DNA from 2 places in the Mesorhizobium sp. M1423 genome. Region 1 is predicted to be linked to the other one. Evidence: predicted binding sites of a transcription regulator. Region 1 holds the regulator's gene; the other holds the start of a gene.
The links. Region 1 encodes PhoB, which activates phosphate uptake and scavenging genes when phosphate is short. Its sites were predicted from a motif close to TGTCATNNANCTGTCAT; they were not measured.

Region 1 (5,929 bases):
CGCCGCGATGACCAGCAGCTCGTCCAGGGTCCCCAGCGCATTAGTCGACGCGTTGAGGCGCGCCGATGCGATCGCCGCACTGATCGCGGCCAGCACGCCCATGATCATGAACACCTTCATGGTGACCCAGCGTGTGTTGATGCCGGCGAGTTCGGCCGCTTCCGGATTGCCGCCTATGGCAAAGACATAGCGGCCGAAACGGGTGCGTCTGGTGATGAAGGTCATGACGATGCCCGCGGCCACGGCCATCAGCACAGGTATGGCGATGCCGTGGGCGATGAACAACCCGCCCTCGGGAACGGTGATGCCGTTCTGCTGGGCATATTGGCGTACGATGCCGACCGGCCAAGGATAGGAATTGGCGATCCACACGGCGCCGAGGATGGCGGCGCAGGCTATCACGCCGAGCAAGCTTTCCGCCCAGACAGGGCGCAGCGGAAAGTTGAAGCGCTTGCGCTGCGAGCGGCCGTTGAAGAGCATGAAGGCAACGGCCGCGCAGGCGAGGACACCGACGATCCAGCTCCAGGTGGCGCCGATCGAGCCCCGTGGTCCGCCGCCCATCAGCTGGAAGGTCCTGTCCAGCGGCGCAACGGTGCGCCCGCTGGTGATCAGCCATGCCATGCCGCGCCAGACCAGCAATCCGCCGAGCGTCACGATAAAGGCAGGAACCTGGAGATAGGCGATGATGAAACCCTGAAACGCTCCGATAGCCAGGCCGAGCACCAGGCCGGCGGCCAGTGCGATGACCCACAGCCAGGGGCTGCCAAGCTGAAATCCCATGATGCGGACGAGGAATTCGGCCTGCGCCACGCCCATCACCATGCCGATCACGCCTTCCACGGAGCCGACGGAAAGATCGATGTTGCGCATCACGATGACCAGCACCATGCCGGTCGCCATGATCGCCACCGACGAGGTCTGCACCGAAAGGTTCCAGAGATTGCGCGGCGTCAGGAAGAGCCCGCCCGACAGTATGTGGATCCCGACCCAGATGACCAGCAGCGCGCCGACCATGCCGAGCATGCGCGTGTCGAGTTCGGTTGCCTTGAGAAATCGGGCAACGACGCCGAGCTCCGATTCCCGCGCCCGGTCTGCCGTCGAGCTGTCGACCGGCGTGTTGGAAGTCGTGTCGGTCATGATGTTTCTCCCGCCGGGTTGCCGTCTGCCGCGGATGCCGGAAGCAGCCTAGAAGTTATCCGCCGGAAGCGGAAAAACAATTCTTTCTTGAAAAAACGCCGCGGCAAGCGGCCGCGGCGTTCGGACTTCTCGGAAACTCGGATCAGTTGCAGACCGGAACAGCGCCCGCCGCCACGCCCGCGCAGACCTCTTCTTTCTTGATCCAGCCGGCGTCGATGACGACGTTGAGGTTGTCCTTGGTGATGGCGACCGGGGTCAGGAACAGGGACTTTACGGTGTTGCCGCCGGGCGTGGTGAAATCCTTCACGCCGGCAATGTCGGTCATCTGCTTGCCGTCGGCCAATTGCGAGGCGATCTCGGCGGCGTTCTTGCCGAGCTCGCGCGCGTCCTTCCACACCGAGACCGTCTGTGTGCCGAGCGCGATGCGATTCAGCGCGGCGTGGTCGCCGTCCTGGCCCGAGACCGGAACCGATCCAGCCAACCCTTGCGCCGTCAGTGCGGCGACGACGCCGCCGGCAGTGCCGTCGTTAGCGGCGACCACCGCATCGACCTTGTTGTCGTTCGCGGTCAGGAACTGTTCCATGTTCTTCTGGGCGTTGGCCGGCAGCCAGCCGTCGGTATAGGCCTCGCCGACATTCTTGATCTTGCCGCTGTCGATGGCGTCCTTCAGCACTTCCATCGAACCGGCAAAAAGGAAATCGGCATTCGGATCGGCGCCCGAGCCCTTGATGAAGACATAGTTGCCTTCCGGCTTCACCTTGAACACGTCGCGGGCCTGCATGCGGCCGACTTCCTTGTTGTCGAAGGTCAGGTAAAAGACGTCCTTGTTCTCGATCAGCCGGTCGTAGCCGACAACCGGAATACCTTCGTCCAGCGCCTTCTGCACGGCCGGCCCTATCGCCGAGGCGTCCTGCGCCAGGATGATCAGTGCGTTGGCGCCCTGCGAGATCAGGCTCTCGACGTCGGTGAGCTGCTTGCCGGGGTTGGACTGTGCGTCGGCGGAAATATACTTGTCGCCTGCGGCCTCGATGGCCGCCTTCATTGCGGCTTCGTCGGTCTTCCAGCGCTCTTCCTGGAAGTTCGACCAGGAAACGCCGATGACCTTGTCCTTAGCCTGCGCCACCGACGCAAGCGCCAGCGTCATGGCGACACCCGCCAGAATGGCGGTCGTGAATTTCTTCATCATATCCTCCCTGCGCCGCGTACGGCGTGACCAATTGGCCCCAAAGGCCAGCTTAGAGGCGCTAATTTTTTCGAGCCTCGAAAAAATACTGGCCCGATCTCCCGCTGCTGTCAACATCGATTCTGATGGATTTTGATGTTGCTGCGAGTTTTTTCGAGCTTCGGAATAAACGATGACAGCGCCACCTGCATCTGACACTATTTGCCTCATCTGACACTATTTGTCGGCATTACCGACGGCTTCCGGTTCATGAGCGGCCGCGGCAAACCGGGAGGAAAGCAAAACGATGTCGGTCGGAATCCGCCATGACGATTTGCGCCGGCGCAACCGGGCGATGGTGATCTCGGCCGTGCGCCGGGCCGGCCAGCCATCGCGTACGGAGATCGCCGCAACCACCGGCCTCAGCCATTCGACCATATCGGCGATCTCCTCCGACCTGATACGGGAAGGCATCCTCGCCGAGAGCAAGGCAAGCGAACCCGTTTCGTTGAAACGCGGTCGTCCGCAGGTCGGCCTTGCCCTCAATCCGGAAGCGGCGGCGGTGCTGACCGTGGTGTTGTCGCTGAATTTCCTGTCGGCCGCCATCATCGACTATGCGGGGCAGGTGGTCGCCGAGGAACAGCGCCGGCTGGACACGCTGACCATGCCGCGCGACGAACTGATCCGCGAATGCATGGCCATCGTCCGGCGCCGGCTGGAGGATCCAGACCTTGACGTCCGCCGCGTCGCCCGCATCGCCTTGGCGATTCAGGGAATTACCGACTCCCCTGCACGCGCCATGCTGTGGTCGCCGATCACGCCGCAGACGGACATCGACTTTGCCGACATGCTGGAAGATGAATTCGGCATCCCGGCCACGGTGGAGAACGACTGCAATATGATGGCGGTGGCTTTGCGCTGGCGCGATCCGGATCGCTATCGCGACGACTTCATCGCCATCCTGCTTTCGCACGGAATCGGCATGGGGCTGGTGCTCAAGGGCGAGCTGTTCACCGGCACACACTCCTCGGGCGGCGAGTTTGGCCACATGATCCATCGTCCGGGCGGCGCACTCTGCCGTTGCGGGCGGCGCGGCTGCATCGAGGCCTATGCCGGCAATTACGCCATCTGGCGCAACGCCACGCAGATGAGCGAAGACAGCCAACCGGTCGCCGACGTCAGCGACGCCGACATGCGCGCGCTGGCGGTTCGGGCGCGCGAGAAGGACGGGCCGGAACGCGAAGCCTACCGCAAGGCCGGCGAAGCGCTGGGTTTCGGTCTCGGCTCGCTGTTCGCGCTGATCGATCCGGCACCGGTTGCGATGGTCGGCGCCAGTGCCGCCGCCTTCGATCTGATCGAGCCGGCCTTGCGCAAGGCCATCGCCCAGACCGCCGGCGGCCAGCATTCGGGCTCGATCTCCTTCGATACCGAGCCGAACGAATTGCCGCTGATCCGCGAAGGCTGTGCAATGCGGGCGTTAAGCTTCGTCGACCAGCAGATTTTCGCGCCGGGCGCGCAAATGAGGCCCGGCGTCAGAAAGAACGTAGCCTGACTGGGCGGGTCAATCTTCCCTGATCGCGTAGCCGGCACCGCGGATGGTGCGGATGACATCAGGCATGCGGCCGTTGTTGACGGCTTTGCGCAGCCGCCCGACATGCACGTCGACGGTGCGTTCGTCGATATAGATCGTCTCGCCCCAGACATTATCGAGTAACTGGCTGCGCGAGAAGACGCGGCCCGGATGCCGCATCATGAATTCGAGCAACCGGAATTCGGTCGGCCCGAGCCGGATCTCGGTCTTCTTGCGATACACCCTGTGCGATTCGCGATCGAGCACGATGTCGCCGACCTTCAGCACGCTGGACAGCACTTCCGGCTTGGCGCGGCGCAGCAGCGCCTTGACCCTGGCCATGAATTCCGGTGTCGAAAACGGTTTGACCAGATAGTCGTCGGCGCCGGTCGAAAGACCGCGTACCCGGTCGCTCTCCTCGCCGCGCGCGGTCAGCATGATGATCGGCAGCCGTTCGGTTTCGGGGCGCACCCGCAACCGGCGGCAGAGCTCGATGCCGGAAACCGCTGGTATCATCCAGTCGAGCACCAGAAGATCGGGCACATTCTCCTGCAAACGGATCTCGGCTTCGTCGCCGCGTGTCACCACCTCGACCTGGTAGCCTTCGGATTCGAGATTGTAGCGGAGCAGCACACCCAACGGCTCCTCGTCCTCCACCACCATTATGCGTGGTGCGATCATCGGCTGGGCACCCCCATCATGTCGCCGGTGCGGACATTGTCGTTTCGTCTTGCTTCGGACGATTGACCGGCAATTGCTCGCCGGTCAGCACATAATACGCATTTTCGGCGATGTTGGTGACATGGTCGCCGATCCGCTCCAGATTCTTGGCGCAGAACAGCAGATGCGTGCAAGCGGTGATGTTGCGCGGGTCTTCCATCATGTAGGTCAACAGCTCGCGGAACACCGACGTGTATTTGACGTCGATACGCTCGTCGGCGGCGCGCAGCTTGGCCAACGCGGCTGCATCGCCTGCAGCATACTCCTCGATGACGCCCTGCACCTGGATGAGCACCAGCTGCGCCATCGCATCGATGGAATGCGATAGGTCGCGCGGCGTGACGCTGAGGCCGACCGCGCTCACACGCTTGGCGATATTCTTGGCAAGGTCGCCGATGCGTTCGAGGTCGCCGGCCATGCGGATCGCCCCGACGACATGGCGCAGATCGTGGGCCATCGGCTGGCGCTTGGCGATCAGGGTAATGGCGCGGTCGTCCAGTTCGCGTTGACGCGCATCCATGATGGCGTCGTCGGAGACGACGCGTTGCGCCAGCACGTTGTCGGAATTCAACAGGGCCTTGGTCGCCCCGCCGACCATCGAACCGGCGAGGTCGGCCATGTCGCGGATCAGCTTGCTGATCTGCTCGAGATCCTCGTCGAAAGAAGCGACTGTGTGTTCGCCCATGGTCCTGTCCTCATATGCGTGATCGGAACGGCTCAGCCGAAGCGGCCGGTGATGTAATCCTGCGTGCGCTTCTCGCGGGGCGACGTGAAGATCTTCTCGGTCCGGTCGAACTCTACCAGTTCACCCAGATACATGAAGGCGGTCTGGCGCGATACGCGCGCCGCCTGCTGCATGTTGTGGGTGACGATGACGATCGTGTAGTCGGCTTGCAATTCGTCGATCAGTTCCTCGATCTTGGCGGTCGACAGCGGGTCGAGTGCCGAAGCCGGCTCATCGAGCAGAATGACTTCCGGCTTCACCGCCACGGTGCGGGCAATACAAAGCCGCTGCTGCTGGCCGCCTGACAGGCTCAAGCCGCTGGCGTTGAGCTTGTCCTTGACCTCGCCCCACAGCGCGGCCCGCTTCAACGCTTGTTCGACGCGGCCGTCCATTTCGGACTTGCCGAGATTCTCATAAAGCCTGACGCCGAAGGCGATGTTCTCGTAGATCGACATCGGGAACGGCGTCGGCTTCTGGAACACCATGCCGATCTTGGTCCTCAGGAGATTGAGATCCTGCGAGCGGTCGAGAATGTTCTTGCCGTCGAGCAGCACCTGGCCCTCGGCTGTCTGCTTCGGGTAGAGTTCGTAGATGCGGTTGAACACACGCAGCAGCG
Region 2 (5,929 bases), on a different contig from region 1:
TGTCGCCATTCGCACGCCGGACGGCCCACGCTGGTTCTCTTGGATCGAGCTGTCGGTGCGCGACAAGGACAGCGGCGCCGTTTCGCATCGCGCCATCGCCCGTGACATCACCGCCCGCAAACGCGCCGAATCCTCGCTGATCACCGCCCGCGAACGGGCCGAATATGCGAGCCAGGCCAAATCGCGCTTCCTCGCCACCGTCAGCCACGAGATCCGCACGCCGATGAACGGCATCATGGGCATGGCCCGGCTTCTCGCCGACACCAGCCTTTCGCCCGAGCAGCGGACCTATGTCGGCGCCATCTCGACCTCGGCCAGCGCGCTGCTGGCGCTGATCGAGGACCTGCTCGACTATTCCAAGATCGAGGCCGGCCGCTTCGATCCCGAACCGCAACCGATGTCGGTGCGCGAGATCGCCGACAATGTCATCGAGCTTTTGGCGGCGCGGGCTTTTGCCAAGGATATCGGCCTCGGCTGCCATGTCGAACCCGACGTGCCGCAGCTGATCACCGCCGACCCCGGCAGGGTCAGGCAGGTGCTGCTCAACCTTATCGGCAACGCCGTCAAGTTCACCGACAGCGGCGGCGTCCTGGCAAGCATCGGCCGCGTCCGTACCGAAACCACCAACCGCATCCGCTTCACCATCACCGACACCGGCCCCGGTCTGCGCGAGGAGGACATGGAGCGCATCTTCGAGGACTTCGAACAGGCTGACGGCACCTCGACCCGTGCGCATGGCGGCGCCGGTCTCGGTCTTGCCATCTCCAAGCGCCTGGTGACCGCCATGGGCGGCACTATCTCGGTCTCGAGCCGACTTGGCCAGGGGTCGGAATTCGTCTTCGAGATTCCCGCTATCTCCGCCGTCGAGGCGCTGCAGATCCGCCAGAACGCGCTGTCGGGCCGGCATGCCGTGATCGTGTCGAAGAACCTGGTCGAGGCCGAAGCCATCGCCCGCACCATTCGCGCCAATGGCGGAACGGTCGATCTGGCCGCCGCCGCCGCCCAGGCCGCCCCTTTCGCCGAGGGCTGCAACGTGCTTCTGGTCGATGCTGCCATGGAGCAAAGCGACGGCAGGCTGCTCAGGCGCCTGCGCCAGAGCGGATTTGTCGATTGCGAGGCAGTGACGCTGATCGCGCCGACCGACCGCGGCATGCTTGGCGAGTTCCGTGCCAACGGTTACGCCACCTTCCTGGCGAGGCCGGTGCGCGGCGAGACATTGCTGCGCGTGCTTTTGACCAGCCACGCGCCGGTCATAGCCGAGCCGCAACCGCAAAAGCGCGGCGCGCAGGCTGTGCACGCCATTGGCGGCCGCCAGCAGGGCCTGTCGGTGCTGATCGCCGAGGACAACGACATCAACGCCATGCTGGCCCGCGCCACGCTGCTGAAGGCGGGGCATCGGGTGAAAGTGGTCGGCAACGGCAAGGCCGCGGTCGAGGCGGTCATCAGCACCGGCCATAAGCACCGCTACGACGTGGTGCTGATGGACTTGCATATGCCTGTCATGGACGGTCTGGACGCCATCGCCGCGATCCGCCGCCATGAGGAGGAGACCGCGGTGCCGCCGGTGCCGATCATGGTGCTGTCGGCCGACAGCCAGGAAAAGACCCGCCACGCCGTGCTCGCTCACGGTGCCAGCGGCTTCGTCACCAAGCCGCTCGACCCTGATGCCCTGGTTCATGCGGTTGAAGGGCAAGTGGCCGCCTGAGGCACAACATAGACGGTCGATAGATTACCCAGCCGACGAAGTATTGCCCGCAGAGCCGTATCACGGTACTGTCACAATCCTGTTGCACCTACACCGTATCCCCGTGCCAAGAGGGATGGCTCGAAGGAGAATCACTCGTGCATACAGTCATGCCGGAATGTGATGCTCGGCCGAACGCCAGCGGGCCTTTGCTCGTCGGCCGGAATGCCGATGCCGTCATAAAAGGCGCATCGCTCGGCCGCATCGGCAATCTCGAAGTGCGGCTCGCCCGCAACGAGGCCGAGATCGCTGCCGCGCAGGAAGTGCGCTACCGGGTGTTCTACGACGAGCTTGGTGCCAGGAAGGACCTGTTCCAGATGCAGGACCGCCGCGATGCCGACCGCTTCGATCCCCTCTGCGACCATCTGCTGGTCTTCGATACTTCGCTTTCCGGTCCGGAGCATCGCCGCATCGTCGGCACCTACCGCCTGCTGCGGCAGGAGATTGCCGCGGCGGCGGGCGGCTTCTATTCCGAAGGCGAATTCGAGTTGACCAAGCTGATCGCGCGACATCCCGGCCAGCGCTTCCTCGAGCTCGGCCGCTCCTGCGTTCTGCCGGAATACCGCTCCAAGCGCACCATCGAGGCGCTGTGGCAAGGCATCTGGGCCTATATCAATCATTACGGCATTGGCGTGATGACCGGCTGCGCGTCGTTCCACGGCACCGTGCCGGCGGCACATGCAGAGGCGCTGACCTATCTTGCCCACCACTGCCGGACGAATTCATCGTGGGACGTGCGTGCCGTCGCCGGGCGCTATTGTTCGATGGATCTGATGCCGATCGAAGCCGTTAACACCAAGGCGGCGATCGCCGCGATGCCGCCGCTGGTCAAGGGCTATCTGCGCGTCGGCGCGCGCATCGGCGACGGTTGCGTCATCGACCGTGAATTCTCGACGGTCGACGTGTTCGTGGTGATGCCGGTCAAGGAGATCGGTGCCCGCTACGTCAATTATTATGGCGGGGAAGCGCAGCGGTTTGCAGCCTGACACCTTAAATCAGGGAATATCTTCCGGACGCCGGCCAGGCTTGCTTTTGTAGGACGGAAAGGCCCAGCCGAATTTCAGCGCGCCGCCGCGTACGCAGAAAGCCGCCATGAAACCTGCCAGGCCCGACGCAAGCGGCGGCAGTCCGGCGAAATCGCCAAGTGTGTAGAGGCCGGCGCCGGCAAGCGCTGCGGTAACGTAGATTTCCGGTCTCAGGAGCACCGAAGGCTCGCCTGTCAACAGATCGCGCAGAATGCCGCCAAGGGTTGCGGTGAGCATGCCGGTGACGATCGAAACTGCAGGTGACCCGGTGATCGTCAGCCCCTTGGCCGCGCCAATCACCGAAAATGCGGCAAGACCTATGGCGTCGAGCCAGAGCAGCAATTTGTAGCGCGACTCGAAACGATGTGCGCTGAAGAAGACGACGACCGCCACCGCCGCACAGATTAGCACATAGTCGCGGTTTCCCACCCAGAACACGGGCACGTTGAGGATGACGTCGCGAAACGTTCCGCCCCCGATGCCGGCAACGCTAGCCAGAAACAGGTAACCGATAATGTCGAGCTGTTTGCGCGAGGCGGCCAGCGCACCGGTCGCCGCGAAGACGGCGACGCCGGCGTAGTCGAGAAGCTCGATCGGGTTCATGGAGGGAATAATGAAATACCGAGTGGGGAATAGCGAGTGGCTCCTGCGAATCTGGATTGACTCCAGATAAATTAAATGATTGAATTGTTCATTCAATTATTTGGGTGGACGTCTATGTCCCCTCGCCGCTACAGCATGGCTTCCCGGACTGCCGCCTTCGCCAAGACGAGGCAGCGCATTCTCGACGCGACAATCAAGCTGCACACCCAGAACGGCATCTTTGGCACGACTTGGAAGGACATCGCTACGGAAGCCGATGTCGCCGTTGGCACCGTCTACAAGCATTTTCCTACTCTGGATGACCTGGTGCCGGCGTGCGGCGAATTGCTGATGGAGCGCCTGCGTCCTCCGTCGCCCGAAGCAGTGACGGAGATAATCGGCGACGCGACCGATCCTGAAGAACGGCTACGCCGGGTCGCCAACGAGCTGTTCGCCTTCTACCAACGTGGCGGACGGCATCTCGAAAGCGACCTGCGCGAGCGCGAGCTTCCGGCCATGCGGGAATGGGAGGAATACCTGCGACACATGGTGGCCGGATTCGTGCGTGAGGCACTGGCGCACGACGGTCCGGGCGATGATGTCGTGCAGGCAATCAGCTTTCTATTCGACTTTCCGACGTTCAACGCCATGCGGATACGCGGCATGACGGTGGACCTCGCCGTCGAAACGGCAACGACAATGGCGCTCTGCTGGCTCAAAGGCAGAGGCCGGACGAGCACGTCTTGAGCGAACAGAATGCGGGAGGCGAAACACAGGTCAGATGGCAAAGGGAGGAAGTCATGGACACGAATGTCGTTGAAATCACTGAATTTGCATTGAAGCCCGGATTCACCGAGCAGATGTTCCTGCAGACTAGGGATGAAGTGAATGACGAGGTGCGAAAGCTCAAGGGTTTCCTCAACCGTCGCCTGCTCAAATCCGCAGGCGGCTGGACGGAGATATTCGAATGGGCGGACATGGACAGCGCCAAGGCGGCTGGCGAGGTCTGGTCCTCCCTGCCCGGCATCAAAAACTATTGCTCGATGGTGAATTCCGCCTCGATCAAGGTCGGCTACCATTCTGTGGCGGCCGTGGCTGGCGGCGAAGCTGGCAGGAGCACTCCCCACGCCTTTTGCAGTCACGCCTTGGAAGGAGAGGCGCGCTGGTGGCTTGGCTCGCTAGCGGTGATCAAGGCGACAGCGGTCCAGACGGCGGGCCAGTTCACGCTGATCGAAGTGCTCGAGAGCGAAGGTGAGGCGCCGCTGCATGTGCACCATCGCGAGGACGAGTCATTCCTGGTGATGGAAGGCGAGATCGAGTTCGAGATCGGCGGTAAGGCGATTATGGCTGGACCCGGTTCGTTTCTCTTTGGGCCACGCGATGTGCCGCACCGCTATACGGTCAAGCGTGGGCCGGCCCGGATGCTGTTCTTCTTCACGCCTGGCGGTTTCGAGGAACTTCTGAGGGCGACCAGTGTGCCCACCGCCGACAGGCGCATTCCTCCGGACGGCGAAGGAATGCCGGACATGGAGACATTCCCCGACGTGGTCCGCCGCTATGGCTGTGAACTGCTGAGCTGAGGGCAGGAAAGCCTGCACGGCGAACTGTTTGATCGCCCTGAAATCGGATAGGTTGGGGGCGGTCGATCATCCCTCACGCTTTGGTGGCGGTTGCTGGCTAACGGAGCCCTACTCCCAGTTCACGCATCCTTCTCAGCCTGCTCGTTCACCGGCCCCGGCTCCACCGGCGCTTCGCTTGCCACATGCTTGGGGCCGCCCTTGGCGACGCCGACCATGGCCGGCCGCAGCACGCGCTCGCCGATCGAATAGCCGGGCTGCACGACCTGGACGACCGTGTTGGCCGGCACGTCGGGATTGGGCACCTCGAACATCGCCTGGTGGAAATTCGGATCGAATTTCTCCCCCTCGGGCTCGAGCTTCTTCACGCCGTGGCGCTCCAGCGCCGACAGCATGGCGCGCTCGGTGATCTCGACGCCGTCGATCAGCGCCTTGAAGCCGGCATCACCCGACGCCTTGGCCTCCTCCGGGATGGCATCCAGCGCACGGCGCAGATTGTCTGATACCGACAGCATGTCGCGGGCAAAATTGGCGACCGCATAGGCGCGCGCATCGTGGACGTCTCGGGCGGTGCGGCGGCGCAAATTCTCCATGTCGGCCGCCACGCGCAGCGCGCGATCCTTCAGCTCTTCGTTTTCCTTCAGAAGCCGCACAAGCGCTTCATAGTCGCCGTCGACGCCGCCTTCCCTTGGCTCCGCGGCAGCCTCGGTCTTCTCGGCTTCATCGGGCGCGCGTTCGTCTTTTGCCTGGTCGCTCATCGCCGTTTCCCGTCATTTTCAAATGGTGTGGATTTGCGCCCGATATCGAGGTTTAGCGGCCAAAAATCAAGGGGCAAGCGATACTGCAGCCGCTGTTGCGGCTTGATGGCGGACGGCGCAAACCTTTCGATTTTAATTCAAACTTTACCGTAACCGCCGGCTTTGCTTGCCAGGCTACTACAATGCGGGAACCATTCCTCCCTTGGAAGAGTTTCGAAGCCGACACAGGATTTTGAGATGATG

Region 2: a site for PhoB is predicted at 1,775-1,791, ahead of olsB (l-ornithine N(alpha)-acyltransferase). Genes of this name have one in related genera too.

Annotation. Positions count from the first base shown of each region.
Region 1 covers NZ_JAMYKU010000001.1:457,752-463,680, reverse strand. Annotated here, with positions in the region: gene NKG95_RS02410 (sugar ABC transporter permease) at 1-1,137, opposite strand, end outside; gene xylF (D-xylose ABC transporter substrate-binding protein) at 1,280-2,320, opposite strand; gene NKG95_RS02400 (ROK family protein) at 2,607-3,851, shown strand; gene phoB (phosphate regulon transcriptional regulator PhoB) at 3,861-4,550, opposite strand; gene phoU (phosphate signaling complex protein PhoU) at 4,567-5,274, opposite strand; gene pstB (phosphate ABC transporter ATP-binding protein PstB) at 5,307-5,929, opposite strand, start outside.
Region 2 covers NZ_JAMYKU010000018.1:94,159-100,087, reverse strand. Annotated here, with positions in the region: gene NKG95_RS22005 (PAS domain-containing hybrid sensor histidine kinase/response regulator) at 1-1,705, shown strand, start outside; gene olsB (l-ornithine N(alpha)-acyltransferase) at 1,855-2,730, shown strand; gene NKG95_RS21995 (trimeric intracellular cation channel family protein) at 2,740-3,372, opposite strand; gene NKG95_RS21990 (TetR/AcrR family transcriptional regulator) at 3,448-4,098, shown strand; gene NKG95_RS21985 (cupin domain-containing protein) at 4,152-4,931, shown strand; gene grpE (nucleotide exchange factor GrpE) at 5,051-5,686, opposite strand; gene NKG95_RS21975 (hypothetical protein) at 5,924-5,929, shown strand, end outside.